Regions from separate parts of the Streptomyces sp. NPDC006602 genome, predicted to be linked through region 3. Evidence: predicted binding sites of a transcription regulator. Region 3 holds the regulator's gene; each other region holds the start of a gene.
What was found. Region 3 encodes HrcA, which represses chaperone genes, less so after heat shock. Its sites were predicted from a motif close to TTNGCACTCNGNNNNNCNGAGTGCNAA; they were not measured.
Positions count from the first base shown of each region.

Region 1: the regulator HrcA is predicted to act here: its motif matches at 4,688-4,714, upstream of groL (chaperonin GroEL).
Region 2: the regulator HrcA is predicted to act here: its motif matches at 5,850-5,876, upstream of groES (co-chaperone GroES).

Region 1 covers NZ_JBIAHG010000029.1:69,586-79,500, reverse strand. Annotated here, with positions in the region: gene ACFYO2_RS39800 (carboxylesterase/lipase family protein) at 1-575, opposite strand, end outside; gene ACFYO2_RS39795 (metallophosphoesterase family protein) at 613-1,482, opposite strand; gene ACFYO2_RS39790 (NADH:flavin oxidoreductase) at 1,511-2,641, opposite strand; gene groL (chaperonin GroEL) at 2,900-4,525, opposite strand; gene ACFYO2_RS39780 (cold-shock protein) at 4,879-5,085, opposite strand; gene ACFYO2_RS39775 (ubiquitin-like small modifier protein 1) at 5,517-5,792, opposite strand; gene thrC (threonine synthase) at 5,879-7,189, opposite strand; SAM riboswitch class I at 7,208-7,366, opposite strand; gene ACFYO2_RS39765 (glucosyl-3-phosphoglycerate synthase) at 7,554-8,498, shown strand; gene ACFYO2_RS39760 (trehalose-6-phosphate synthase) at 8,589-9,915, shown strand, end outside.
Region 2 covers NZ_JBIAHG010000003.1:748,443-758,357, reverse strand. Annotated here, with positions in the region: gene ACFYO2_RS12195 (endo-1,4-beta-xylanase) at 1-107, shown strand, start outside; gene ACFYO2_RS12190 (LCP family protein) at 202-1,263, shown strand; gene ACFYO2_RS12185 (YciI family protein) at 1,392-1,748, shown strand; gene ACFYO2_RS12180 (RNA polymerase sigma factor) at 1,804-3,090, shown strand; gene ACFYO2_RS12175 (methyltransferase domain-containing protein) at 3,092-4,276, opposite strand; gene ACFYO2_RS12170 (polysaccharide deacetylase family protein) at 4,778-5,698, shown strand; gene groES (co-chaperone GroES) at 6,022-6,330, shown strand; gene groL (chaperonin GroEL) at 6,463-8,088, shown strand; gene ACFYO2_RS12155 (ester cyclase) at 8,299-8,994, opposite strand; gene ACFYO2_RS12150 (SDR family NAD(P)-dependent oxidoreductase) at 9,124-9,897, opposite strand.
Region 3 covers NZ_JBIAHG010000012.1:72,118-82,032, reverse strand. Annotated here, with positions in the region: gene ACFYO2_RS27720 (HAMP domain-containing protein) at 1-1,777, opposite strand, end outside; gene ACFYO2_RS27715 (SpoIIE family protein phosphatase) at 1,880-3,853, shown strand; gene hemW (radical SAM family heme chaperone HemW) at 3,880-5,112, shown strand; gene ACFYO2_RS27705 (DUF3097 domain-containing protein) at 5,336-6,142, opposite strand; gene ACFYO2_RS27700 (MBL fold metallo-hydrolase) at 6,174-6,905, opposite strand; gene hrcA (heat-inducible transcriptional repressor HrcA) at 7,067-8,083, shown strand; gene dnaJ (molecular chaperone DnaJ) at 8,084-9,223, shown strand; partial or broken gene ACFYO2_RS27685 (cobyrinic acid a,c-diamide synthase) at 9,207-9,371, shown strand; gene ACFYO2_RS27680 (nitronate monooxygenase) at 9,440-9,915, shown strand, end outside.

The sequences.
Region 1 (9,915 bases), on a different contig from region 3:
ACCTGGGCGGGGTCACCGCCGAACGCCGTGATGTTGTCCCGTACCCACCGCAGCGCGGCGACCTGGTCGAGCAGACCGCGGTTGGCGGGTGCTCCGTCGAGGTGGGCGAAGCCCTCGATGCCGACGCGGTAGTTGAGGGAGACGACCACGACGTCACCGTCGTGCGCGATGTGCCGGGCGTCGTAGCCGGGGCTGCCGGCGTGGCCGAGCTTGTAGGCGCCGCCGTAGATCCACACCATGACCGGGCGGTGGGCGGCCGGGTCCGGGTCGGGCGTCCAGACGTTGACCGTCAGCCAGTCGTCGCCCAGCGGTACGTCCAGTGCGCCGCCGCGGCCCAGGAACGCCGCCTCCTGCGGGGGCGGCGGGCCGAAGGCGTACGCGTCGCGTATGCCGTCCCACGCCGGGACCGGGCGCGGCGCCTGGAACCTCGCCTCCCCCACCGGCGGAGCGCCGAAGGGGATCCCCCGGAAGACAGTCAGCCCGTCCTCCCGGCGCCCGCGCACCGCACCGGCTTGGGTACGGACCACGGGCGGGGCGGAGTCGGTCAGGGGACCTCGGGGCTCGGCTGTCGTCATCGTGGGCGCTCTCCTCGCTGGTCGTTGGTCTGCTGAATCATTGCTCTGGGCCATGAATCTCGACAAGCGTTCGCACCTGTTCCTCCCCCAGCTCCCACACCGTCTCGTGCGCCCGCGGGTCCCGCGCGTGGAAGGTGTGGAACAGCGGGCCGGTCGGTCCGCCCAGCTCCACCAGGGAGGCCGACGCCCCGCGCACCGCCCGTTCCGTCCCGGGTGCCGCCGTCAGGTCGATGCGGTTGACCACGCCGGGGGTGACCCAGACCGGCACGGACGCCAGGAAGCCGAAGAGCTGGAGGTGGAAGTGGCCGGTGAGGACGACCCGGACGTCGGTGCCCCGGATCACCGCCGCCAGGTCCTCCGGATTGCGCAGGCCGAAGACACGCTGCGTGTCCACGTCCAGCGTGATGGGCGGGTGGTGGAAGGCGAGGATCGTGCCCTGGGCCGCGGGCTCCCGCAGCACCTCCCGAAGCCAGTCCAGTTGGGCGCGGCTCAGCCGGCCATGACCGCGACCCGGCACCAGCGAGTCCAGCGTGACGACCCGCCAGCCGTCGGCGACCGTGCTCACGGCCGACCGCTCCGACGCCTCGGTCTCCAGGACCGATTCCGGCTCCGGGTGCCCACTGCCCAGCACCTTGCCGAAGGCCACCCGCTCGTCATGGTTGCCGGTCGTGTAGAACACCGGCGCACCGAGACTCCGCGCGAACTCCCCCACCAGCTCCTTCAGGGCCGTATACGCCTCCACCGACCCGTCATTGGCGAGGTCCCCGGTGACGACGACCGCGTCGACGCCCCGCTGGTGCCGGAGTTCGGTGAGCATCAGGCGCAGGGACTCGGTGGCGTTGACGCCCTGCTTGTTGGGGGCGTCGGTGCGTTCCAGATGGGTGTCCGAGAGATGAAGTATCCGCATCTCTCGGACACTAGAGGGGAACTGGCACTCAGGACAGGGTCGCCAGCGCCGCCGCGTCGTACGGCTTCAGCTCGTCCAGGCGGTCGGTGAGGACCTTCGCCGCCCACTCCGGGTCCTGGAGCAGCGCACGGCCCACGGCGATGAAGTCGAACTCCTCGGCCTCCAGGCGGTCGAGGAGGTCGTCGATGCCCTTGACCGGGGCGCCCTCGCCCATGAAACCCTTGATGAAGTCGCCGTCGAGGCCGACCGAGCCGACGGTGATGACGGGCTTGCCGGTGAGCTTCTTGGTCCAGCCGGCCAGGTTGAGGTCCGAGCCGTCGAACTCGGGGAGCCAGTAGCGGCGGGTGGAGGCGTGGAAGGCGTCGACACCGGCCGCGGCGAGCGGGGCCAGGATCGACTCCAGCTCCTCGGGGGTTTCGGCCAGACGGGCGCGGTAGGCCTCCTGCTTCCACTGGGAGTAGCGGAAGATGACCGGGAAGTCGGGCGAGACGGTCTCGCGGACCGCCGCCACGATCTCCTCGGCGAACCTGGCGCGGGCCACCGGGTCGCCGCCGTAGGCGTCGGTACGGCGGTTGGTGCCGGCCCACAGGAACTGGTCGACGAGGTAGCCGTGGGCGCCGTGGATCTCCACGCCGTCGAAGCCGATGCGCTCGGCGGCCGCGGCGGCCTCGGCGAACGCGCCGATGACGTCGTCCAGGTCGCGCCGGGTCATCGCCTTGCCGGTGGGCTCCTCGGCGCCGATGCGCAGGCCGGAGGGGCCGACGGCGGGGGCGTCGGCGTAGGGCGGCTGGCCCTGCTCCCGCACCATGCCGATGTGCCACAGCTGCGGCACGATGGTGCCGCCCGCCGCGTGCACGTCCGCTGCGACCTTCGCCCAGCCCGCGAGCTGCTCCTCGCCGTGGAAGCGGGGGATGCTGTCGCTCTGCCCTGCCGACTCGTGGCCGACGTAGGTGCCCTCGGTGACGATCAGGCCGACGCCCGCGGCGGCACGGCGCGCGTAGTACGACGCCACGTCCGCGCCGGGGATGCCGCCCGGGGAGAAGTGGCGGGTCATGGGCGCCATCACGATGCGGTTCGGGACGGTGAGGCTGTTGATCGCGGTCGGCCGGGAGAGGACGCGGGCCGCGCGGGAGGTGGACTCGGAGGTGGTGGCGGTCACAGTGAGGGCTCCTCGGAGGGTCGGACGGACTTCGAGCAGTCGTCGATCAGAAGGACATTCCGGACGGTATGTGCATGCGCATCGACCGCCCGCTCGCACAACCACACCACCGGTCCGGGCATTCCGGCGTCCCGGTCGGCGCCCCTGTGATCCCGCACACGCCCGAGGGCGGCACCCCCTGTCTCCAGGGAGTGCCGCCCTCGGTGTCGTACAGCGATGAACTGTCGTACGGCGACGAACTCGCGATCCTCGAAAGGATCAGAAGTCCATGTCACCGCCCGGCATGCCGCCGCCGGCCGGGGCAGCGCCCGCCTTCTCCGGCTTGTCGGCGATGACGGCCTCGGTGGTGAGGAACAGCGCGGCGATGGAGGCGGCGTTCTGCAGGGCAGAGCGCGTCACCTTCGCCGGGTCGATGATGCCCTCGGCGATCATGTCGACGTACTCACCGGTCGCGGCGTTCAGGCCGTGGCCGACGGGCAGGTTGCGCACCTTCTCGACGATGACGCCACCCTCGAGACCACCGTTGACGGCGATCTGCTTGAGCGGGGCCTCCAGGGCGAGCCGCACGGCGTTGGCGCCGGTCGCCTCGTCACCCTCGAGGTCCAGCTTCTCGAAGACCGAGGAGGCCTGGATGAGGGCCACGCCACCACCCGCGACGATGCCCTCCTCGACGGCCGCCTTCGCGTTGCGAACGGCGTCCTCGATGCGGTGCTTGCGCTCCTTGAGCTCGACCTCGGTGGCGGCACCGGCCTTGATGACGGCCACGCCGCCCGCGAGCTTCGCCAGGCGCTCCTGGAGCTTCTCGCGGTCGTAGTCGGAGTCGCTGTTCTCGATCTCGGCGCGGATCTGGTTGACCCGGCCCTGAACCTGCTCGGAGGAGCCGGCACCGTCGACGATGGTGGTCTCGTCCTTGGTGATGACGACCTTGCGGGCACGGCCCAGGAGGTCGATCGTGGTGTTCTCCAGCTTGAGGCCGACCTCCTCGGAGATGACCTCGCCGCCGGTGAGGATGGCGATGTCGTTCAGCATCGCCTTGCGGCGGTCACCGAAGCCCGGGGCCTTGACGGCGACGGACTTGAAGGTGCCACGGATCTTGTTGACGACCAGGGTCGACAGGGCCTCGCCCTCGACGTCCTCGGCGATGATCAGCAGCGGCTTGCCCGACTGCATGACCTTCTCCAGGAGCGGGAGCAGGTCCTTGACGGAGCCGATCTTGGAGTTGGCGATCAGGATGTACGGGTCGTCGAGCGACGCCTCCATACGCTCCATGTCGGTGGCGAAGTACGCCGAGATGTAGCCCTTGTCGAAGCGCATACCCTCGGTGAGCTCAAGCTCCAGCCCGAAGGTCTGGGACTCCTCGACGGTGATGACGCCTTCCTTGCCGACCTTGTCCATCGCCTCGGCGATGAGCTCGCCGATCTGGGTGTCGGCGGCGGAGATGGAGGCCGTGGAGGCGATCTGCTCCTTGGTCTCGACATCCTTGGCCTGCTCGAGCAGGGCACCGGAGACGGCCTCGACGGCCTTCTCGATACCGCGCTTGAGGGCCATCGGGTTGGCGCCGGCGGCTACGTTGCGCAGACCCTCACGCACGAGCGCCTGGGCGAGCACGGTCGCCGTGGTCGTTCCGTCACCGGCGACGTCGTCCGTCTTCTTGGCGACTTCCTTGACCAGCTCGGCGCCGATCTTCTCGTACGGGTCCTCGAGCTCGATCTCCTTGGCGATGGAAACACCATCGTTGGTGATCGTGGGCGCGCCCCACTTCTTCTCGAGGACGACGTTGCGGCCCTTGGGGCCAAGGGTGACCTTGACGGCGTCGGCGAGCTGGTTCATCCCGCGCTCGAGACCGCGCCGTGCCTCCTCGTCGAACGCGATGATCTTGGCCATGTGAAGTGGTCCTCCCGGACAGGGGGTGGATTTCTCCGGACCGCGCTGGCGCCCGCGACGGACGGCCTGCCTGCCTCGTGGTTCCTTGCCCCACATGGCCTGCGGGCCTCACCGACCCGGTCCTCGTTGTCACTCTCACCTTCAGAGTGCTAACGCCAATGATTAGCACTCGCCCCTGCCGAGTGCAAGCTCCTCTCAGTGGTCGGCACCGCCGCGCGGGGTCTGCGCGGGGCCTGCGCGGGCCTCGCGCCCGACATGCGCCGGGCATGCCGAAGGGCTCGTAACCCATGACTCCCCATGGGATACGAGCCCTCCGAAGAACAGAAGAACGTCGCTGTCAGTCGGCGCGTGCTTCAGCCGGTCGCCAGTCGGACCATGTCCGCCTGCGGCCCCTTCTGGCCCTGCGAGATCTCGAAATCAACTCGCTGACCTTCCTCCAGGGTGCGGTAGCCGTCCATCTGAATCGCGCTGTAGTGGACGAAAACATCCGCACCACCGTCGACCGCGATGAAGCCGTACCCCTTCTCCGCGTTGAACCACTTGACGGTGCCCTGAGCCATGCCTAACTCCCCTATTACTGGCCCTTGCACAGATCCACACTTCGCGGATCCGGGTCAGACCTCACCCCCCACATGGTTGGGGGCGTGCGCCGGAACGCGTCGACCGCGGCCGAATGTATCTGCCCAACTGCCGTCTGCAACAGGTCAATCGGACGAGAATTCCGGACGCGCACGGTCCGGAATGTGGCGAGAATTCGCCCGAATTCAGGGCAAGTCGGGCTCCACAAAATGCACAAAAGCCGCGAAAGAAGCACACACTTTGGCTACTTCTTATCGGGTGCAAGGTGGTAATCAAGGGCTTCCGACCCGCAGGTCGGCATCGCGTTCCCCAACTGTACCGCGCTCAACCACATTGAATTGCCCCCTCCGCTTCTCTCACGGAGGGGGCAATTCAATGAACTCTCGGTAATCAGCGTTACCGACGGTAATGATCAGCCGCCGGCCACGGCCGGAATGATGGAGACACCGGCACCGTCCGGGGTCGCGGTCTCCAGACCCTGCTCGAAGCGGACGTCGTCGTCGTTGACGTACACGTTGACGAACCGGCGCAGCTTGCCCTGGTCGTCGAGCACCCGGGCGGCGATACCCGTGTGGTTCTTCTCCAGGTCGGTGATGACCTCGGCGAGGGTGGCCCCCTCGGCGACGACCTCGGCCTTGCCACCGGTGTAGGTGCGCAGGATGGTGGGGATGCGGACGGTAACGCTCACGGTTGAAACCTCCGGTCAGGGATACGGGCCTAGGGGCGCGGGGAACTGCGCGGCCAGCCCCCACCGGCCTGCAGCTTGAAGACGGACTAGGCGAGACCAGCCTCGCGGAACGACTCCAGGTTCGGACGAATGGTCGCAGTCAGCCCCGTACCCGCCACCGCGTCCAAGGTCTTGAGACCGTCACCGGTGTTCAGCACGACCGTGGTCTTCGTCGGATCGAGGAGGCCGTTCTCGATCAGCTTGCGGGTGACTCCGACGGTCACGCCACCCGCGGTCTCCGCGAAGATGCCCTCCGTGCGCGCGAGGAGCTTGATCGCGTCCACGATCTGCTCGTCGTTGACGTCCTCCACCGCACCACCCGTACGCCGCGCGATGTCGAGGACGTAAGGACCGTCCGCCGGGTTGCCGATGGCCAGCGACTTGGCGATGGTGTTCGGCTTCTGCGGGCGGACGACGTCGTGCCCGGCCTTGTAGGCGACGGACACCGGCGAGCAGCCCTCGGCCTGGGCGCCGAAGATCTTGTACGGCTTGTCCTCGACGAGCCCGAGATCGATCAGCTCCTTCAGACCCTTGTCGATCTTCGTGAGCTGTGAGCCGGAGGCGATCGGCACCACCAGCTGGTCCGGGAGCTGCCAGCCGAGCTGCTCGCAGATCTCGTACGCCAGGGTCTTGGAGCCCTCGGCGTAGTACGGCCGCAGGTTGACGTTGACGAAGCCCCAGCCCTCGCCGGCCGGGTCGCCGATCAGCTCGGAGCAGAAGCGGTTCACGTCGTCGTAGTTGCCCTCGATGCCGACGAGCTCGCCGCCGTAGATGGCGGCCATGACGACCTTGCCCTGCTCCAGGTCGTGCGGGATGAACACGCAGGAGCGAAAGCCCGCGCGGGCGGCGGCGGCGCCGACGGCACCGGCCAGGTTGCCCGTGGAGGAGCAGGAGAGGGTGGTGAAGTCGAACGCGCGGGCGGCCTCGATGGCCTGGGCGACGACGCGGTCCTTGAAGGAGTGCGTCGGGTTGCCGGAGTCGTCCTTGACGAAGAGCTTGCCGGCCTCGACACCCAGCTCGCGGGCGAGGTTGTCGGCCTTGACGAGCTTGGTCCAGCCGGGGTTGATGTTGGGCTTGTCCGCCACGTCGGCCGGGACGGGCAGCAGCGGCGCGTAGCGCCAGATGTTCGCGGGGCCCGCCTCGATCTGCTTGCGGAGCTCCTCCGTGTCGTAGCCGGAGAAGTCGTACGCGATCTCGAGCGGGCCGAAACACTCCTCGCACGCGAAGACCGGGCCGAGGGGCACGCGGTGGCCGCACTCGCGGCAGCTCAGCGCGGCGGCGGGGCCGAGATCGACGGGGGAATCCGCGGGGACGTTCGCGGTGTTGTCCGTGGTGCTTGCAACAGTCTGCGCAGCCATGTGAGGCGAGGCCCTTTCTCCTCATCTTCCTCACGACGCATCTCGCCGTGAGACGGATTTGGCACCTTCCCGAGCCGGGGAGCCTCGCGAAGACGATCGTCAGTGATCGCTACGAGACCGGCTGGAGGGTTGCCGGGGCTTCATCGGGCCGTATCCCTCTGCCCCTCTGGATGAGCGGTATGAAGTTGTTGATCGTTGAAACGGAACGCCGACCCCGACATGCGATGGTCATCAGCGTTGTTCAAGACTGTAACCGAAGGCCAGGACAGTTGAGATAGCCGTCCGAACCGCGAGATGGATCACATGTTCCACAAGAGAGCATGGATCAGACGCTCGCCGAGAGAACGCAGAGGAGCCGCGCACCGTGCTGAATGAGGTCGAGCGTTGGCTGAGCACTCGCTCCTGGTCGAAGACCGATCGCCCGCTCCACAAGATCCTGGCTGCGAAACGCGCCACGCGACAGTCGGTCAGTGTCGTGCTGCCCGCGCTCAACGAGGAGGAGACGGTCGGTGACATCGTCGCCGTGATCCGTCATGACCTCATGCAACAGGTCCCGCTCGTCGACGAGATCGTCGTCGTCGACTCGGGATCGACCGACCGTACGTCCGAAGTGGCAGCCGCCGCTGGGGCCCGGGTCGTCCACCGCGACGACATCCTCCCCCGCATCCCGATCGCCCCCGGCAAGGGCGAGGTGCTCTGGCGCTCGCTCCTGGCCACCAGCGGCGACATCGTCTGCTTCATCGACGCCGACCTGAAGGAGTTCTCCTCCGACTTCGTCTCCGGCATCGTGGGCCCGCTGCTCACCGAGCCCGGGGTCCAGCTCGTCAAGGGGATGTACGACCGTCCCCTGGGCGGCGCGGCCGGTCAGGGCGGCCGGGTCACCGAACTGATGGCCCGCCCGCTGCTCAACATGCACTGGCCACAGCTGGCCGGTTTCGTACAGCCGCTCGGCGGCGAGTACGCGGCCCGCCGCTCACTGCTCGAACAGCTGCCGTTCCCGGTCGGGTACGGCGTCGAGCTGGGCATGCTGGTCGACGCCCTGCACCTGGTGGGCCTGGACGCGCTCGCCCAGGTCGACGTCGGGGTGCGCAAGCACCGCCACCAGGACGGCCAGGCACTGGGCCGCATGTCCGCCGCGATCTACCGCACGGCCCAGCTCCGGCTGGCCCGCGGGCACCTCATCCGTCCGTCCCTCACGCAGTTCGAACGGGGCGAGGACGGCTTCGAGCCGCGTACCTACTCCGTGGACACGGAGGAGCGGCCGCCGATGGTGGAGATCGCGGAGTACGCGCAGCGAAAGGTCGCCTGACCGGGTGTGTTCCGGTGTCCGGGGGCCGTATACGGCCCCCGGACCCGCCCGAACGTTTGAGTGTTTCCGGGCCGGGCTAGGTTGAGGCGTATGGCTTCAACGCAGGGTGTCGGCAGTGCAGAGGTACTGGTCGCGTCCAACCGCGGCCCGGTTTCGTACGAGGTCCGACCGGACAGCACGGACGGCTCGCTCCACGCCAAACGGGGTGGCGGCGGGCTGGTCTCGGGCCTGTCCGCCATCGGACCCGACGCGGGCGCGCTGTGGGTGTGCTCGGCGCTGGGCGACGGCGACCGCGAGGCGGTACGACGCGGGATCGGCGAGCCGGGCGTCCGCATGCTCGACGTCCCTGCCGACGTGCACGCCGACGCGTACAACGGCATCGCCAACTCCGTGCTGTGGTTCGTCCACCACATGCTGTACCAGACCCCTCTGGAGCCCGTCTTCGACGCGGAGTTCCGGCGGCAGTGGGCGTCGTACGAGACGTACAACCGCGCGTTCGCCCAGGCCCTGGCCGAGGAAGCGGCCGAGGGCGCGGCGGTCGTGGTGCAGGACTACCACCTGTGCCTGGTGCCCGGAATGCTCCGGGAGCTGCGTCCGGACCTGCGGATCGGCCACTTCTCGCACACGCCGTGGGCGCCGCCGGACTACTTCCGGATGCTCCCCGACGACATCCGCGCGCAGCTGTTGGGGGGAATGCTCGGCGCGGACCGGCTGGGTTTCCTCACCCACCGCTGGGCGGACGCGTTCACCGCGTGCTGTACGGAGTTCGCCGGCGGACTCGGGGACACGCGGATCGGCGTGCACGGGCTGGGCGCGGACGCGGACTTCCTGCGGAAGCGGGCGCACGAGGGGGACGTCGAGGAACGGATGACGGCGCTGCGGGCGGAGATCGGCGAGGGCCGCAAGGCGATCGTGCGGGTCGACAGGACCGAGCTGTCGAAGAACATCGTGCGGGGACTGCTGGCGTACCGGCAGCTGCTCGACGACCACCCCGAGTGGCGCGAGCGGGTGGTGCACGTGGCGTTCGCGTACCCGTCCCGACAGGACCTCGCCGTGTACCGGGAGTACATGGCGGAGGTGCGGCGGCTGGCGGACGAGATCAACGCCGGGTACGGCACGCCGGGTTGGACACCGGTCCTGCTGCACCTGAAGGACGACTTCGCGCGCTCCCTGGCCGCCTACCGCCTCGCCGACGTGGCCCTCGTCAACCCCATCCGGGACGGCATGAACCTCGTCGCGAAGGAGGTGCCGGTGATCTCCGACGAGGGGTGCGTGCTGGTGCTGTCGCGGGAGGCGGGGGCGTTCGAGGAACTGGGCGAGGACGCGATCCCCGTCAACCCGTACGACGTGATCGGCACGGCCAGGGCCCTGCACGAGGCGCTGACCATGTCGGCGGGCGAACGGGCCGAGCGAACGA
Region 2 (9,915 bases), on a different contig from region 3:
CCAACGCCTCCTACAACGGGACCGTCCCGGACGGCGGGTCGGTGACCCTCGGGTTCAACGCGTCGTGGAGTGGGAGCAACCCGGTGCCGGTGGTGACGCTGGGGTGAGGCGGTCCTGAGAAGGATGAGATTTTCCGAAGAAAACCGTCTCCCACGCCCGTCCCTAACATTCTCCTAATAATTCGGACTTACGTTCCTAGCCGTGACCGGAGACCAAGAGAACGGCGACGAGGGCAGACGGAGAGGCCGGCGGTCGAGAGCGCTCAAGGCCGCCGGCCTCACACTCGCGGGCGCACTGGTGCTGGGCGTCGCCACAGCCGGCTGGGCCTACTGGCACCTCAACAACAACATCAAGAGCGTCGACATCAACAACGCGCTCGGCGACGACCGCCCGGCGAAGGCGGTGACGACGCCCACCCCGTCCGGTTCCGCCTCGGCCTCCGCCTCCCCGCTGCCCACCGAGGCCCTGAACATCCTGGTCCTCGGCTCGGACTCGCGCAGCGGCGAGGAGAACCAGGCACTCGGCGGCGGCGACAGCTCCGGCGCCCGGTCCGACACGGCGATGGTGGTGCACCTCGACGCAGGCCGTACGAAGGCGACCGTGGTCAGCATCCCGCGCGACACGCTCGTCACCCGGCCCTCCTGCCCGCTGTCGTCCGGGGGGTCGACGGCGGTGGCGTACAACTCGATGTTCAACAGCGCCTATTCGGTGGGCGGGCCGGTGTGCGCGGTCAAGACGGTCGAGTCGATCACGGACGTCCGCATGGACCACTACATCGAGATCGACTTCGCCGGCTTCGCGAAGCTCGTCGACGCCCTCGGCGGGGTCACCGTCACCACCGACGAGGACATCGACGACGACGACAGCCACCTGAAACTGAAGGCCGGCACCCACCGGCTCGACGGCGAGCAGGCCCTCGCCTTCGCCCGCACCCGGCACGGCATAGGCGACGGCAGCGACCTCGGCCGCATAGGCCTCCAGCAGAAGCTGGTGAAAGCCCTGCTGGAACAGATCTCCTCGACGAACCTGCTGACCGACCCCGCCAAGCTGTACCGGGTCGCCGACGCGGTCACCGGCAGCCTCACCACGGACACCGGCCTCGACTCCCTGACCGAACTGATGCGCCTCGGCGAAAGCCTGCAGGGCCTGTCGGCGGACCAGGTGACGACGGTGACCATGCCGGTGCTGCCGGCACCCTCGAACCCCAACCGGGTGGTGGCGAACGAGCCGGAGGCCGGAGAGCTGTGGGAGTCGCTGCGCTGAGCCCTGAGCAGGGGCGGAAAAAATCTTCGAAGAAATCCGTCGAGGCTGTCGATCCGGGTGTCTTCCGATCGACGCAGGGGTGAGAGGCCGGGAACAGCCCGGCCCCACGACACGAGGAGGCGGGCACCATGCCGCGCTATCTCTCCATGGTCCAGATCGACGAGTCCACCGCCCCCGCCGAGGGCCCCAGCCCCGAGCTGATGCAGCGGATGGGGGAACTGATCGAGGAGATGACGAAGGCCGGGGTCCTGCTGGACACCGCCGGGCTGACGCCGACCGCGCAGGGCAACCGGGTGCGCTGGGAGGGCGGGCAGCTGTCCGTCACGGACGGGCCGTTCACGGAGTCCAAGGAGGTCGTCGGCGGCTACGCGATCATCCAGGCCAAGGACCAGGCCGAGGCGATCGAGTGGACCAAGCGCTTCCTGAAGGTGCACGAGGAGCACTGGACGGTGACGTGCGAGGTGCGGGAGATCGCCGAGGGCTGAGCGCCGGCTGAGCGCTGCTTGGCGGCGCGCCTGCGCGGGTGTCTGATGGTGGGTTGTGACATCACAGCCCACCGCCGACCCGAGCGGAACCGCAGAAGATCCGCGCGGAGCCGTCGAGACCGTCTTCCGGATCGAGTCGCCCCGGATCATCGCCGGTGTCGCCCGTATCGTCCGGGACGTCGGCATCGCCGAGGAACTGGCCCAGGACGCGCTGGTCGCGGCCCTGGAGCAGTGGCCCCGCGACGGCGTCCCCGACAACCCGGGTGCCTGGCTCATGGCCACCGCCCGGCGCCGCGCCGTCGACCTGATCCGCCGCCGGGAGAACTACGCCCGCAAGCTGGCCGAGATCGGCCGGGACCTGTCGGACGCGGCGCCGCCGGAGGAGCCCGCCGACCCCGAGGACATCGACGACGACCTGCTCCGCCTGGTCTTCACCGCCTGCCACCCGGTCCTGTCCGCCGAGGCCCGCACCGCCCTCACCCTGCGCCTGCTCGGCGGCCTGACCACGGCGGAGATCGCCCGCGCGTTCCTGGTCCCGGAACCGACGGTCGCCCAGCGCATCGTGCGCGCGAAGCGCACCCTGGCCACCAGGAACATCGCCTTCGAGGTCCCGTACGGCCCCGACCGCGAGGCCCGCCTCGGCTCCGTCCTCGACGTCATCTACCTGATCTACAACGAGGGTTACGCCGCCACGGCAGGCGACGACTGGCTGCGCCCGGGCCTGTGCGAGGACGCCCTGCGCCTGGCCCGCGTGCTGTCCGCCCTGATGCCGAAGGAACCCGAGGTCCACGGCCTGACCGCCCTGCTGGAGTTCCAGACGTCCCGGTCCGCGGCCCGCACCGGCCCGTCCGGCGAGCCCGTCCTGCTCAAGGACCAGAACCGCAGCCGCTGGAACCGCATGCTCATCGCCCGCGGCATCACCGCGCTCGGCCGCGCCGACGCCACTGCCGTCGGCGCCCCCGGCCCGTACGCCCTCCAGGCCGCCATCGCCGCCTGCCACGCGATGGCGTACTCCTACGAGGAGACCGACTGGCCGGCCATCGCCGCCCTGTACGCCCTGCTCGCCGCCCGCTCTCCCTCGCCGGTCGTCGAACTCAACCGCGCGGTCGCCGTGTCGATGGCGGACGGCCCGGCCCCGGCGCTGGAGATCGTCGACGCCCTGGCCGCCGAACCGGCCCTGCGCGACTACCACTTGCTGCCGAGCGTGCGGGGTGACCTGCTGACGCGCCTCGGCCGTACGGCGGAGGCGAGGGCCGAGTTCGTACGGGCGGCGGAGCTGACGCACAACACCCGGGAACGGGAGCTGTTGCTGAGGCGGGCGGCCGAGGCCGAGGTTTCCTGAGTCAGGCGGGATGGCCGAGGAGCATGGTCGGCGCTCCCGCGACCCGCGTCAGGAACACGGTCGCCGAGTTCGGCCCGTGCTGCTTGGGGAGCGCCTTGCGGCGCAACTCCTCCGGCTCGACCGCCGACCCCCGCTTCTTCACGGTCAGGATGCCGACCTCCCGCTCCCGCAGCAGCGCCTTCAACTTCTTTAGGTTGAAGGGGAGTTGATCGGTGATCTCGTACGCGGAGGCGTACGGGGTCACATGCCGCTCGTCGGCCGTGATGTAGGCGATCGTGGGGTCGATCAGCCCGCCTTCCAGGTCCTCGGCGACCTCGGCGACCAGGTGGGCACGGATGACGGCGCCGTCGGGCTCGTACAGGTACCGGCCGACGGGGCGGACGTGGGGATCGGGCAGCTTGGTGTCGGGTGAGGCCCACACGCCGGCTTCCGCGGGCAGCAGGATCGCCCGCCGTGCCCCTCGCGTCACATCAGGGCCGAACCACAGCGTGGCCTCCTTCACCTCCCCGCGGTCCGAGATCCACTCGGCCTCGGCCTGGGCGGGGATCACCTCGTGCGGAATGCCGGGCGCGATCTTCAACACCCCGCGCGGCGCCCTGAGCGCGGCGGACACGGCCCAGGACAGGGGAGGGGAATAGGCCTCGGGGTCGAAGATCCGGCCCCGCTTGGAGGAACGCCGGGCCGGGTCGACGAACACCGCGTCGTACTCGGCCGTGTCCACCTCCGTCACGTCCGCCTCGCGTACCTCGATCAGGCCGGCGAGGCCGAGTGCGTCGGCGTTGGCGCGGGCCACGGCACAGGTCAGCGGATCCCGGTCGACGGCCAGGACGCGGATCCCGGCCCGCGCGAAGGCGATGGCGTCCCCGCCGATCCCGCAGCACAGGTCGGCGACGGACCGCACCCCCTGCGCCTGGAAGCACTCGGCCCGGTACGTCGCCACGCTGGACCGGGTCGCCTGCTCAACGCCGTTCGGAGTGAAGAACATCAGCCCGGCGTCCTCCTCCCCGAACTTCGCCGCCGCCCGCTGCCGCAGCCGTGCCTGCCCGAGCGCCGCCGACACCAGTTCGGCGGGGTGCTCGCGGCGCAGCCGGGTGGCGACGGCGAGTTCGTCGGCGGGGGCGGTGCCGCGCACCGCGTCGAGGAGGGCGCGGCCCTCGGGGGTGAGGAGGGAGGCGAGGTCGTTCACCGGCTCATTGTGGGCCAGTCGATGGATGGTGTGCCTCCGGTGGAGGTGTCGCCCCGGGGGCGCGGGGGCGTCCTGCGAGGATCCGGCACCATGCGAACGGTAGGACAAAATGACAAAAGTCGGTCATTCGTGACGGTGAGGGGCGGCATCGCCGTGCCCGCCGTGGCCGTCCTCGTCTCCGGCTGTGCGCAGGGCGGTGACGACTCCGACGTACGGCCCGCCGCCGGCCGGCAACGCGCGAAGGAGGGGCGCGCGGCCAAGCTGCGCGCCGCGCACAGGGCAAGGATGGCGGCGGCGAAACGCTGGGGCCTGAGGAAGGCCCCGATCCTGCCCCCGCGCCCACCCGCCGCCAACCCGAGGATCACCACCCGCAAGGGCTTCGAGGTGGACGGCCACGACAGCCTCCCGCCGGTCTTCACCGCCGTCCCGACCCATGATCCGCCGCTTCCTGAACAAGATCACCAAGGAGGGGTACGCCGTCGCCCGCCTGGAGGACTACCTGTGAAGTGGCGGGCCCTGACCTCCGGCGTTCTCGCGGCCGCCCTCCTCACCGGCTGCGCCCGGTCCGCCGACCCCGTCGAACGGCCGGGCAAGAAGGCGGCCGAGGCCGCCGATCGGGCGGCCTCGCACGGACCGAGCGGTGGGGGCTCGTACGGTCCGAGCGGTGCGGGCTCGCACGGACGGGAGGGCGCAGGGTCGTCCGGTCCGGAGGGCGCGGGCTCCTACGGTCCGGAGGGCGCGGGTGAGCGGCCGTACCGCCGCTGGGGGCTGACGGCCCCGCCGGCCCCGGCCCCGAAGCCATCCGCCAGACCTCCCGCCCCACGCCCGCCGGGCCGGGGTCTTACGCCCGTCCTCGACCACGTCCCAACCAGCGACCGCGTCGTCTTCCTCACCTACGACGACGGCGCCGAGAAGGACCCGCGGTTCGTCGACATGGTCCGTGAACTGCGGCTTCCGGTCAGCATGTTCCTCACGGACAGTGTCGTGGGGCCGGGGTACGGCCACTTCGCGCGCCTGCGGTCGGTCGGCGCGAGCATCCAGAACCACACTCTCGACCATCCGGCACTGCGGGGACTGCCGTACGCCGGCCAGCGTACCGAGATCTGCGGCCAGCAGGACAAACTCCACTCCCGCTTCGGCATCCGCCCCCGCCTCTTCCGCCCGCCCTACGGCACGTACGACACCACCACCCTCCGCGCCGCCGCCGACTGCGGCCTCTCGGCGGTCGTCCTGTGGCGGGTCTCGGTGGAGAACGGCGAGCTCGCCTTCACCGAGGGCGAGAGGCGCCTGCGCCCGGGCGACATCGTCTCGGTGCCCTCGGGCCGGCCGACCGGCGAGACGCTGACGGAGCGGACGGTACGGCTGCTGCGGGAGATCCAGGAGCAGGGGCTGACGGTGGGGCGGTTGGAGGACTACCTGTAGCGATCCCGGCCCGTCCGGCGTTCGAGGACGAGGCCCCTTCAGGGCCGAAGCGGGGTCCGGGGGCGGCAGCCCCCAGGACGAGTCCCGCACCGGCGCAGGGGGCCGGCGCAGGGAACGCCAACCGAAAACCTCGCCGCCGCGCCGCACCGCATTGGCACTCCGCTTGACCGAGTGCTAACCACAGTCATAGTCTCGGGTCTGGCACTCCCCCCTGGAGAGTGCCAACTAGCGACGGGCAGGTCCGGCACCCGCGACGACGGATCGACCTGGTCGCCACCTCAGACAGTTAACCCCGTGAGATCTCCGAAGGGGGAGGTCGGATCGTGACGACCACCAGCTCCAAGGTTGCCATCAAGCCGCTCGAGGACCGCATTGTGGTCCAGCCGCTCGACGCCGAGCAGACCACGGCCTCTGGCCTGGTCATCCCGGACACTGCCAAGGAGAAGCCCCAGGAGGGCGTCGTCCTGGCCGTGGGCCCGGGCCGCTTCGAGAACGGCGAGCGTCTTCCGCTCGACGTCAAGACCGGCGACATCGTGCTGTACAGCAAGTACGGCGGCACCGAAGTGAAGTACAACGGCGAGGAATACCTCGTCCTCTCGGCTCGCGACGTGCTCGCGATCATCGAGAAGTAATTCACCTCGCTTCGCCTCACCGCGAAGCACACTGCTTTGAGCTGCGCCCCTGGCCCCCCGCGATCACTTCATGAGCCGGGCGCCGGGGGCGCGGCTAATTTCACCTAGATTTCCGAGAGGGCTCACGCTCCCATGGCGAAGATCCTGAAGTTCGACGAGGACGCCCGTCGCGCCCTCGAGCGCGGCGTCAACAAGCTCGCTGACACGGTCAAGGTGACGATCGGCCCCAAGGGCCGCAACGTCGTCATCGACAAGAAGTTCGGCGCCCCCACCATCACCAACGACGGCGTCACCATCGCCCGCGAGGTCGAGGTCGACGACCCGTACGAGAACCTCGGCGTCCAGCTGGTGAAGGAGGTGGCGACCAAGACCAACGACGTAGCGGGTGACGGTACGACCACCGCCACCGTGCTGGCCCAGGCGCTCGTCCGCGAGGGCCTGCGGAACGTTGCCGCGGGTGCCTCCCCGGCCGCCCTGAAGAAGGGCATCGACGCCGCGGTCAAGGCGATCTCCGAGGAGCTCCTCGCGACCGCCCGCCCCATCGACGAGAAGTCCGACATCGCCGCCGTCGCCGGTCTGTCCGCCCAGGACAGCCAGGTCGGCGAGCTCATCGCCGAGGCGATGGACAAGGTCGGCAAGGACGGTGTCATCACCGTCGAGGAGTCCAACACCTTCGGGCTCGAGCTGGACTTCACCGAGGGCATGGCCTTCGACAAGGGCTACCTGTCGCCGTACTTCGTGACGGACCAGGAGCGCATGGAGGCTGTCCTCGAGGACCCGTACATCCTCATCAACCAGGGCAAGATCTCCTCGATCCAGGACCTGCTGCCGCTGCTCGAGAAGGTCATCCAGGCGGGTGCCTCCAAGCCGCTGCTGATCATCGCCGAGGACGTCGAGGGCGAGGCCCTGTCGACCCTGGTCGTGAACAAGATCCGCGGCACCTTCAACGCGGTCGCGGTCAAGGCCCCCGGCTTCGGCGACCGCCGCAAGGCGATGCTGCAGGACCTGGCGGTCCTCACCGGCGCCACGGTCATCTCCGAAGAGGTCGGCCTCAAGCTCGACCAGGTCGGCCTGGACGTGCTGGGCTCCGCCCGTCGCGTCACGGTCACCAAGGACGACACGACCGTCGTGGACGGCGCCGGCAACTCGGCGGACGTCACGGGCCGCGTCGCCCAGATCAAGGCCGAGATCGAGAACACCGACTCCGACTGGGACCGCGAGAAGCTCCAGGAGCGCCTCGCGAAGCTGGCCGGCGGCGTGTGCGTGATCAAGGTCGGCGCCGCCACCGAGGTGGAGCTGAAGGAGAAGAAGCACCGCCTGGAGGACGCCATCTCCGCGACCCGCGCCGCGGTCGAGGAGGGCATCGTCTCCGGTGGTGGCTCCGCGCTCGTCCACGCCGCCAAGGTCCTCGAGGGCAACCTCGGCAAGACCGGCGACGAGGCCACCGGTGTCGCCGTCGTCCGCCGCGCGGTCGTCGAGCCGCTGCGCTGGATCGCCGAGAACGCCGGCCTGGAGGGCTACGTCATCACCTCCAAGGTCGCCGAGCTCGACAAGGGCCAGGGCTTCAACGCCGCCACCGGCGAGTACGGCGACCTGGTCAAGGCCGGTGTCATCGACCCGGTCAAGGTCACCCGCTCCGCCCTGGAGAACGCCGCCTCCATCGCCTCCCTCCTCCTCACGACCGAGACCCTGGTCGTCGAGAAGAAGGAAGAGGAGGAGCCGGCTGCCGGTGGGCACGGCCACGGCCACTCCCACTGAGGCACGCACGCGCCCACTGAGGCACGCACGCGCGAAGAAGCCCCCGCTCCCTCCTCTGGGAGCGGGGGCTTTCCCCTTCGCGGGTCACTGGGCCGGAGTTCGCGGGTCCCGCCGGAGTTCGCGGGACACTCTGGCGGACTTCGCGGTCCTCGGGGTCAGCGTTCGCGGGTCACGGGTCAGCGTTCACGGGTCCGGGGTCCAAATTCGCGGTCACGGGGTCTGAGCGACCGCTCCCAGCTGCGCCAGCAGCCCCGCCCGGTCGTACTGCCACCACCCCTCGCAGATCTTCCCCTCCCGGAACCGGTGCCAGGTCATCCCGGTCATGGTGACCTCCTGCCCGGTGGCCGGTATCCCCAGGAACTCCCCCGTCTGTCGCCCGCTCCAGGTCCACCGCGTGCACACCCGGTCCGCCTCCGCGAGCTGGTCGTCCACCCGGAAGGAGAAGGCGAAGGCCTGCCGCCACCCCTCGTACTCCTCCCGCGCCCCCTGCAGGTCGAGGTCCCGCGGATTGGCGGGGTCATGGTCCACGTAGTCGTCCGCGAACCGCTCGAACAGGGCCGCCGTCCCGTCCTGCCCGGCCTCCCCGAAGAACTCCCGTGCCACCCCGAGGTTGAGCTGCTCGTCCCGCACCACGTCCAGATCGGTGAACGTCGGCATCCCGTCGCACAGGGCGACCAGCTCGCGGTAGATCCGCTCGGTCTCGGGCAGATTGGAGTTCCGCATCGCTTCTTCGTACGACGGAAACTCCACGATCTCCACGAAGTGCGACGCGTCCGACAGGTCCTTCCCGACCACCGCATGCGTCGCGGTCCGCTTCCCCCGGGTCTGCTCGACCCACATGTCCATCAGCCGGTTCATCTCGTCGAACCGACTGGTCCTGCAGTCGATGAGCTGCACAAAGGTCATGACACCACCTCCAGACCCCCCTGAGGTCCGGCTGAACAGCACCATTCTCCCACCGGGACGCCTCGGCGCCTCCCGGCCGTTCGGCATCATGACGCCTCGTACGCTCGTGCGCTCGGCGCCCTCCCGGCGCTACTGCGGCCCGTACTTCCGCCCCGTCCTGGAGCTGAGCCCTCCGAGCAACCCCCGAGGCACCACCTTCACCATTCCCATCAACGCCTTGTACCGCGGATCCGGAATCGACACCGTCTTCCCCCGCGCCAGATCCCCCAGCGCCGCCGCCACCAGCTTGTCCGCGTCCAGCCACATCCAGCCGGGGATGTTGTCCGTCCCCATCCCGGCCCGCTGGTGGAACTCGGTGCGCACGAAGCCGGGACACAGCGCCATCAACCGAACCCCGCTGCCCGCGAGATCCCGCGCCGCCCCCTGCGTGAACTGCACGACCCACGCCTTGGACGCGCCGTACGTCCCGCGCGGCACGAAGGCGGCCACCGACGCTACGTTGACGACGCCGCCGCGGCCACGTTCGCGCATCGCCTCGGTCGCCGCCGACGTCAGTCGCAGCACCGCCTCGCAGTGCACCTTGAGCATCATCAGCTCGTCGGCCATGGATACGTCGAGATAGCGGCCCTTGTTGCCGAAGCCCGCGTTGTTGATCAGCAGGTCGACGGGGTTCTTGCGGTCGGCCAGCCGGGCGGCGACCGCCTCGATTCCGTCGTCGGTGGCGAGGTCGGCGGTGAGGACCTTCGCCTCGATGCCGTGCCGGTCGTGCAGTTCGGTCGCCTGTTCCCGCAGCCGCTTGGTGTCGCGGGCGACCAGGACGAGGTTGTGCCCGTCCGCCGCCAGCCGTCGTGCGAAGGCGGCGCCGATGCCCGCGGTGGAACCCGTGATGAGAGCCGTTGTCATGGCGCAAGGTTAATGACC
Region 3 (9,915 bases):
CCTGCGCGACCGCCGTCGCCACCTGGGCGATGTTGCGGACCTGCGAAGTGAGGTTGTCCGCCATGTAGTTGACGTTGTCGGTCAGGTCCCGCCAGACGCCGGAGACGCCCAGTACCTGGGCGCGTCCGCCGAGCCGGCCGTCGGTGCCGACCTCGCGGGCCACCCGGGTCACCTCGTCGGCGAAGGCGCGCAGCTGCTCCACCATCGTGTTGACGGTGTCCTTGAGTTCGAGGATCTCACCGCGGGCGTCGACCGTGATCTTCTTGGACAGGTCGCCGTTGGCGACGGCGGTGGTGACCTGGGCGATGTTGCGGACCTGTGAAGTCAGGTTCAGAGCCATGAAGTTGACGTTGTCGGTAAGGTCCTTCCAGACCCCGCTGACCCCCCTGACCTGGGCCTGACCGCCCAGGTTGCCTTCCGTGCCGACCTCGCGAGCCACGCGCGTGACCTCGTCGGCGAAGGCGGACAGCTGGTCGACCATCGTGTTGATCGTCGACTTCAGCTCCAGGATCTCGCCCTTCGCCTCGACCGTGATCTTCTTGCCGAGGTCGCCCTGGGCCACGGCGGTGGAGACGAGCGCGATGTTGCGGACCTGCGAGGTCAGGTTGTCCGCCATGAAGTTGACGTTGTCGGTGAGGTCCTTCCAGACGCCGGAGACGCCCCGCACCTGGGCCCGACCGCCGAGGTTGCCTTCGGTGCCGACCTCGCGGGCGACGCGGGTCACTTCGTCGGCGAAGGCGGAGAGCTGGTCGACCATCGTGTTGATGGTGGACTTCAGCTCCAGGATCTCTCCCTGGGCGTCGACGGTGATCTTCTGGCTCAGGTCGCCGTTGGCGACGGCGGTGGTGACCTGGGCGATGTTGCGGACCTGCGAGGTCAGGTTCGAGGCCATGAAGTTGACGTTGTCGGTGAGGTCCTTCCAGACCCCGCTGACCCCTCGCACCTGGGCGCGCCCGCCCAACTGCCCCTCGGTGCCGACCTCGCGGGCCACGCGCGTGACCTCGTCGGCGAAGGCGGACAGCTGGTCCACCATCGTGTTCACGGTCAGCTTCAGTTCGAGCAGCTCGCCGGTCGCCTCGACCGTGACGGTGCGGGTCAGGTCGCCGCGGGCCACCGCCGTCGTCACCAGGGCGATGTCACGCACCTGGGCGGTCAGCCGGGACGCCATGGTGTTGACCGCCTCGGTCACGTCCCGCCAACTCCCGGACAGACCGGTCACCTTGGCCCGCCCGCCGAGCCGCCCCTCGGTACCGACCTCACGGGCGACCCGGGTCACCTCGCCGGTGAACAAGGAGAGTTGGTCGACCATCCTGTTCACGGCCCGGCCGAGCCGCCGTAGATCACCGCGCAACTGCCTGCTGCCGTCGTGCAGATCGACCCGCTGGGTCAGATCGCCGCCGGCCACCGCGTCCAGTACGCGCGTCGCGTTGGCGGCCGGCGCGACCAGCGCGTCGAGGAGTTGGTTCACGTCGTTGACCCGGGAGGTCCAGGCGCCCTGTCCCGGGCTGGCCGAGAGGCGCTCGTCGAGCCGGCCGTACCGCACCAACTCCCGCTTCACACGCTGGGCTTCGGAATTGAAGTGCGTGCTGCGGTCCATGATCTGGTTGAAGACGGCGGTCAGTTCGGCCACCAGGCCGTGGCCTGATTCCGGCACCTTCGAGAAGTCCCCGTCCCGGGCCGCGGTCATCGCGGCGAGCAGAGGACGTAGATCCGATGCTCGAATCAGGCCATCTTTGTGCCCTTCTTCGAGCACAGGCGTAGCACTGTTCTCACTCATGGCGGCCCACTTCGGTAACTCGGCGCTTATGGGCGTGGCCAGTCTGTCACTCTGTCGGCATCGACTGAGGCGTATTCGTCCGAACCGCTCGGGGAGCTGTACATGGGGGCCATTCCGACGCAACGGGAGACCGTTTCCCGTGCCTCTGATGCGCCTGCGCACGAGGAGGCGCCCGCACGCGTCGCCGAGGCGCTTCCACCCGCCGACGCGCCCCCGGGCGCCGAGGCACTTCCACCCGCCGACGCGCCCCCCCGCGCGCAGGCGCACGCCGCCCTGCCCGGCAATTCCCTCGCGCCGGGCGCCGCCCGCGCGCTGTTACGCGCCACTCTCGCCGACTGGGCCGAGCGCGCTCTCCCCGGCACCGAGAACCTCACCGACCGGCTGGCCGACGACGCGGTCGTCCTGGTCAGTGAGCTGGTCACCAACGCCGTCGTGCACGCCGGCACCGACGTCGAGCTGATCTGCCGGCTGGAGCCGGAGACCGGCGCCCTGGTCGTCGAGGTTCTGGACCACCATCCCTCCCGTGCTCCGCGCGACGCCGCCGAACCGTCGTACGAGCCGACGGAGTACGGGCGCGGCCTGCGGCTGGTCGCCGCGCTCTCCGAGTCCTGGGGCATCACCTACCGCACGGGCGCCAAGACGGTGTGGGCGCGGCTGCCCGCGCAGGGGGAGTCGGCCGCCGACGCGCGGCAGGCGTACGCCGGGGAGCGCGAGCTGCGGGTGGCCGAGATACTCGCCCCGGAGCCGCGGCGCGTCGAGCAGGACCGGGAATGGCTCCATCGCGGCGCCCTCTCCTTCCTCGCCGAGGCCTCCGACCTGCTCGCCGGGCAGCTCGACGAGAACCTGGTGGCCGCGCTCGCCGGACAGCTCATCGTGCCGCGGCTGGCCGACTGGTGTGCCGTATGGCGGGAGGACGAGCTGACGGGCCGGGGCGGCTGGGCGGCCGACGGCACCGGCGGGACCGGCCCGCGCCTCGCCCGGGTGTGGCACAGCAGCGAGAACCGGATCGAGGACCTGCGCCAGGCCCTGGAGAAGGAGCCACCGCGCCCGGCCGACCGGCCCGGGCCCGCCCCCTTCCCCTGGCCCGGCGACGCGCTGGGCCCGCACGGCACGCACGGCGCCGCGCTCGCCTACCGGCTGACGGCCGGCGGCCGCCCGCTCGGCACCCTGGTCATCGGCCGGTCCGGGGTGCTCAGCTTCCCCGACGAGATCACCGGCCTCGTCGAGGACCTCGGCCGCCGGGTGGCGCTCGCCATCGGCGCGGCCCGCCAGTACGCCCGGCAGGCCACCATCAGCGCCGTACTGCAGCGCGGACTGCTGCCCGGCGCGGTCGCCGAGATACCGGGGGTGCGCAGCGCCCTGGTGTACGAGCCGTGCGACAAGGGCGGGCCCAGTGGCGACTTCTACGACCTCTTCCCGGCCGGCGACGGCCGCTGGTGCTTCGCCGTCGGTGACGTCCAGGGCAAGGGCCCCGAGGCGGCCGTCGTCATCGGCCTCGCCCGGCCCTGGCTGCGGCTGCTGGCCCGCGAGGGCTACCGCGTCGCCGACGTCCTGGACCGCCTCAACCAGCTGCTCCTGGATGACGCGACGGAGGCCGCGGACGCGGCGGCCCGCGCACTGGCCTCCGCGGGCGGCCGGCCGATGGCCCCCGGAGACGGCCCGCAGACCCGCTTCCTCTCCCTCCTCTACGGCGAACTGGCCCCCTTCGACGGCGGGGTGCGCTGCACCCTCGCCTCAGCCGGACACCCGCTGCCGCTGCTGCTCGGGGCGGGCGGCGAGGTCCGTACGGCCGCGCATCCGCAGACCCTCCTCGGGGTCGTCGAGGACGCCACGTACACCAGTGAGACCTTCGAGCTGCGGACCGGCGACAGCCTGCTGTGCGTGACCGACGGGGTGACCGAGCGGCGCAGCGGCTCCCGCCAGTTCGACGACGAGGACGGGCTGGCTCAGGCGCTGGCGGGCTGCGCGGGACTGGACGCCGAACTGATCGCGGAGCGCATCAAGCGGCTCGTGCACGAGTTCGGGGCGCGGCCGCCGGAGGACGACCTGGCCCTGCTGGTGCTGCAGGCCGAGTAACGGCGTCGGTACGGGACAATGGGGGCATGCCTTCCGCACTCCCCGACGGCGAGCCCGTCCCCGACGACGGCGCACTGCCCGCGCCCGCGCTCGCCGGGGCGGCCGACCGCCCCCTCGGGTTCTATCTGCACGTCCCCTACTGCGCGACCCGCTGCGGCTACTGCGACTTCAACACCTACACGGCCACCGAGCTGCGCGGCACCGGCGGCGTCCTCGCCTCCCGCGACAACTACGCGGACACCGTGATCGACGAGATCCGCCTGGCCCGCAAGGTCCTCGGCGACGACCCGCGAGAGGTCCGCACGGTCTTCGTCGGCGGCGGTACGCCCACGCTGCTGGCCGCGGGGGATCTCGTACGGATGCTGGGGGCGATCCGCGACGAGTTCGGCCTCGCCGCCGACGCGGAGGTCACTACGGAGGCGAACCCGGAGTCGGTCGATCCGGCGTATCTGGCCGCTCTGCGCCAGGGCGGCTTCAACCGGATCTCCTTCGGCATGCAGAGCGCGAAGCAGCACGTACTGCGCGTACTGGACCGCACGCACACGCCGGGGCGCCCCGAGGCATGCGTCGCGGAGGCGCGGGCGGCGGGGTTCTCGCACGTCAACCTGGACCTGATCTACGGCACGCCGGGGGAGTCGGACGACGACTGGCGGGCCTCGCTGGAGGCGGCGCTGGGCGCCGGTCCGGACCATGTGTCGGCGTACGCGCTGATCGTCGAGGAAGGCACGCAACTGGCCCGTCGGATCCGGCGCGGCGAGGTCCCGATGACGGACGACGACGTGCACGCGGACCGGTATCTGATCGCCGAGGAGATGCTCTCGGCGGCCGGGTTCGACTGGTACGAGGTCTCGAACTGGGCGACTTCGGACGCCGGCCGCTGCCTCCACAACGAGCTCTACTGGCGCGGTGCCGACTGGTGGGGCGCGGGGCCGGGGGCGCACAGCCATGTGGGCGGGGTGCGCTGGTGGAACGTGAAGCATCCGGGGGCGTATGCGGGGGCGCTGGCGGCGGGGCGGTCGCCGGGGGCGGGGCGGGAACTCCTGTCGGAGGAGGACCGGCGGGTGGAGCGGATCCTGCTGGAGCTGCGGCTGCGGGAGGGGGTGCCGCTGGATCTGTTGCGAGAGGCCGGCCTCAAGGCGTCTCACCGCGCCCTGTCCGACGGGCTTCTCCAGCGGGCGCCGTACGAGGAGGGGCGTGCGGTGTTGACCCTGCGGGGGCGGTTGCTGGCGGATGCGGTGGTTCGGGACCTGGTCGACTGAGGGGGTTTCCGCCCCCGCCGCCCCTTCCCGTCCCGTCCCTGGGGGCTGCGCCCCCAGACCCCCCTGTCGCGCTTCGCGCTCGTCCTCAAACTCCCCCAGAGGGGGGACCCCCAGACGGGCTGAAATCAGCCCCTCCGGCGTTTGAGGAGCGGGGGTTTGAGGGCGGAGCCCCCAAGGTCGGGAACGGGAAGGGGCGGCGGGGGCGAGGAACCTGGTGGGCAGCTCACTCCGGTGCTGTGACGAAATCGATCAGTTCCTCCACTCGTCCCAGCAGCTCCGGCTCAAGGTCCCGGTAGGAGCCCACGCGCTTCAGGATCGCCTGCCAGACCGCGCCCGTGTTGTCCGGCCAGCCGAGGGCCCGGCAGACGCCCGTCTTCCAGTCCTGGCCGTGCGGGACGCGGGGCCAGGCGTCGATGCCGACGGCCGACGGCTTCACGGCCTCCCAGATGTCGATGTACGGGTGGCCGACGACCAGCGCGTGTTCGCTGGTGACCGACTCGGCGATACGGAACTCCTTGGTCCCGGGGACCAGGTGGTCCACCAGGATGCCCAGGCGGGCATCGGGGCCCGGTGCGAAGTCCGCGACGATGGACGGGAGGTCGTCGACGCCCTCCAGGTACTCCACGACCACGCCCTCGATGCGCAGGTCGTCGCCCCACACCTTCTCGACCAGTTCGGCGTCGTGCCGGCCCTCCACGTAGATGCGCCCGGCGCGGGCCACGCGCGCGCGTGCACCGGGGACGGCGACCGACCCGGAGGCCGTACGGGTGGGGCGTACCGGAGCCCGGCCGGTGGGGCGTACGAGGGTCACCACCCGGCCCTCGAGCAGGAAGCCGCGCGGCTCCAGGGGGAACACGCGGTGTTTGCCGAAGCGGTCCTCCAGGGTGACCGTGCCCGCCTCGCAGCGGATCACCGCACCGCAGAAGCCCGTCCCCGGCTCCTCGACCACCAGGCCGGGCTCGGCCGGGACCTCAGGGGCGGGCTTGGGCTTCTTCCACGGCGGGGTCAGGTCCGGAGAGTACTGGCGCATTCGGATGACGATAGGAGGAGCTCGGCGGCGGTTACAGCGACACGCCGAAGCGGTCCGCCAGGGCGTCTCGCTGCCCCCGTACGAACGCCGCGTCTACCACCGCTCCGTGACCGGGCACGTACAGCGCGTCCTCGCCGCCCAGGTCCAGCAGGCGGTCCAGGGCGGCCGGCCAGTGCGACGGTACGGCGTCGGGGCCCGCCTGGGGTTCGCCGGACTCCTCGACCAGGTCGCCGCAGAAGACGACCTCCGGCGAGCCGGGGACCAGCACGGCGAGATCGTGGGCGGTGTGGGCCGGGCCCACGTTCGCCAGCAGGACCTGGCGGCCGCCGCCCAGGTCGAGGGTCCACTCGCCGCAGACGTGATGGCGGGGCAGCGCGAGGGCGTCGACCGCCTCGTCGGCCAGGCGCGCGTCGAGCCCCTCGCGCACCGCGTCCGCGCGCAGCTCCTCGCGGCCGTGCCGGGCGGTGATCACCGTGTCGATGCCGACCGCGCCGAACACCTCCGCCCCCGCGAACGCCGCCGCCCCGAAGACATGGTCGAAGTGCGGATGCGTCAGCGCGAGATGGGTCACACGGTGACCGGCGAGCTCCTCCGCCCGCGCCCGCAACCGCGCCCCCTCCGCCAGGCTCGACCCGGCGTCGATCAGCAGGGCCGCGCCCGCCCCGACGACCAGCCCCGCCGTGCAGTCCCACGCCGGAAGCCGGCACCGGCCGACGCCGGTGGCCAGCCGCTCCCACCCCAGCTCTTCCCAAGTCACCGTCATACCGCGACGCTAACGGGGAAGCCTCCTCGGGCACGACCTCGCAGCTCCGGCCTTGCCCCGGGCGTACCCCACGGCCGTACACTGGCCGGGGTGCTTTGGCACTCGGATGTGACGAGTGCCAGTCAGGGCGCCGAGGGGTCGACTTCTTGGAGGTGTGCGCGATGCTGAGTGAACGCAGGCTCCAGGTGCTGCGCGCCATCGTCCAGGACTACGTCGGCACCGAGGAGCCGGTCGGCTCCAAGGCGCTCACCGAACGGCACAACCTCGGTGTCTCCCCGGCCACCGTGCGCAACGACATGGCGGCCCTGGAGGACGAGGGGTTCATCGCCCAGCCGCACACCAGCGCGGGGCGGATCCCGACCGACAAGGGCTATCGGCTGTTCGTCGACAAGCTGGCCGGCGTCAAGCCGATGACCGGGCCCGAGCGGCGCGCGATCCAGAACTTCCTCGACGGCGCCGTCGATCTGGACGACGTGGTGGCTCGGACCGTTCGGCTGCTTGCCCAGCTCACGCGGCAGGTCGCCGTCGTGCAGTACCCCTCGCTGACCCGGTCCACCGTGCGGCACGTCGAGCTGCTGTCACTCGCCCCCGCGCGCGTGATGCTCGTCCTGATCACGGACACGGGACGGGTCGAGCAGCGGATGATCGACTGCCCGGCGCCGTTCGGTGAGGCCTCGCTGGCCGATCTGCGGGCGCGGCTCAACAGCAGGGTCGCCGGTCGCCGGTTCGCCGACGTGCCGCGTCTGCTGGAGGACCTGCCCGAGGGCTTCGACGCCGAGGACCGCGGCACTGTCTCGACGGTGCTCTCCACCCTGCTGGAGACGCTCGTCGAGGAGAACGAGGAGCGGCTGATGATCGGCGGCACCGCCAATCTCACCCGCTTCGGACATGACTTTCCCCTCACCATCCGGCCCGTCCTGGAAGCCTTGGAGGAGCAGGTCGTCCTCCTCAAGCTCCTTGGCGAGGCGGGGGATTCGGGCATGACCGTACGCATCGGTCACGAGAACGCCTACGAGGGACTCAACTCCACTTCGGTGGTGTCGGTCGGCTACGGTTCGGGCAACGAGGCAGTCGCCAAGCTCGGCGTGGTCGGACCGACCCGCATGGATTACCCGGGAACGATGGGAGCGGTACGCGCAGTGGCACGGTACGTCGGACAGATCCTGGCGGAGTCGTAAGTGGCCACGGACTACTACGCCGTTCTCGGCGTGCGCCGCGACGCGTCGCAGGAAGAGATCAAGAAGGCCTTCCGGCGGCTCGCACGCGAGCTGCACCCGGACGTCAACCCGGATCCGAAGACCCAGGAGCGGTTCAAGGAGATCAACGCCGCCTACGAGGTGCTCTCGGACCCGCAGAAGAAGCAGGTCTACGACCTCGGCGGTGACCCGCTCTCGCAGGCCGGCGGTGCCGGTGGCGCGGGCGGCTTCGGCGCGGGCGGCTTCGGGAACTTCTCGGACATCATGGACGCCTTCTTCGGTACGGCGTCCCAGCGGGGTCCGCGCTCGCGCACCCGGCGCGGCCAGGACGCGATGATCCGGCTGGAGATCGAGCTCGACGAGGCGGCCTTCGGCACCACGAAGGACATCCAGGTCGACACCGCGATCGTCTGCACCACCTGCAGTGGTGAAGGCGCGGCGCCGGGGACCTCCGCGCAGACGTGTGACATGTGCCGCGGTCGCGGCGAGGTGTCGCAGGTGACGCGGTCCTTCCTGGGCCAGGTCATGACCTCGCGCCCCTGCCCGCAGTGCCAGGGCTTCGGCACGGTCGTCCCGACGCCGTGCCCGGAGTGCGCCGGCGACGGGCGGGTACGGTCCCGTCGGACCCTCACCGTCAAGATCCCCGCCGGTGTCGACAACGGCACCCGCATCCAGCTCGCCGGTGAGGGTGAGGTCGGGCCCGGTGGTGGTCCCGCCGGTGACCTGTACGTCGAGATCCACGAGCTGCCGCACTCGCAGTTCCAGCGCCGGGGTGACGACCTGCACTGCACGGTCACGCTCCCGATGACCGCGGCCTCCCTCGGTACCAAGGTGCCGCTGGAGACGCTGGACGGGCTGGAGGAGGTCGACATCCGGCCCGGCACCCAGTCCGGGCAGTCGATCCCGCTGCACGGGCGTGGTGTCACGCACCTGCGGGGCGGCGGGCGCGGCGATCTCATCGTCCATGTCGAGGTGCAGACTCCGAACAAGCTCGATCCCGAGCAGGAGCGACTGCTGCGTGAGCTGGCGAAGCTGCGGGGTGAGGAGCGGCCTACGGGGCAGTTCCAGCCCGGACAGCAGGGGCTGTTCTCGCGGTTGAAGGACGCGTTCAACGGGCGCTGACGGGGTGGCGGTGGAGGGCTGCCCCGCGGCGGAGCCGCTGATGGATGCAGCGCCCCCGCCGCCCCTTCCCGTCCCGTCCCTGGGGGCTGCCGCCCCCAGACCCCCGCTTCGGCCCGGAGGGCCTCGTCCTCAAACGCCGGACGGGCTGGATGCATGCCGGACGGGCTGGACGGTGCTGGATTCGGACTTGTTCGGGGGACGTGACAACATGCCGTCATGTCCTCCGCACTGACCGATCTCTTCCCTCATCCGATCGTGCAGGCCCCCATGGCGGGCGGCGTCTCCGTGCCGACGCTCGCCGCGGCCGTGTCCGAGGCCGGCGGGCTGGGGTTCCTTGCCGCCGGGTACAAGACGGCCGACGGCCTGTATCAGGAGATCAAGCAGCTGCGGAGCCTCACGGCCCGCCCCTTCGGCGCGAACCTCTTCATGCCGCAGCCGGAGTACGCGGACCCGGCCGCCGTCGACGTGTACGCCCACCAGCTGTCCGGCGAGGCCGCCTGGTACGAGACCGAGCTCGGCGACCCGGAAAGCGGCCGTGACGACGGCTACGAGGCCAAGCTCGCGGTGCTGCTCGACAACCCGGTGCCGGTGGTCTCGTTCCACTTCGGGGTGCCGAGCCGGGACGTCCTGGACTCGCTGCGCCGGGCCGGCACCTTCACCCTGGTCACCGCGACCACCGCCGAGGAGGCCCT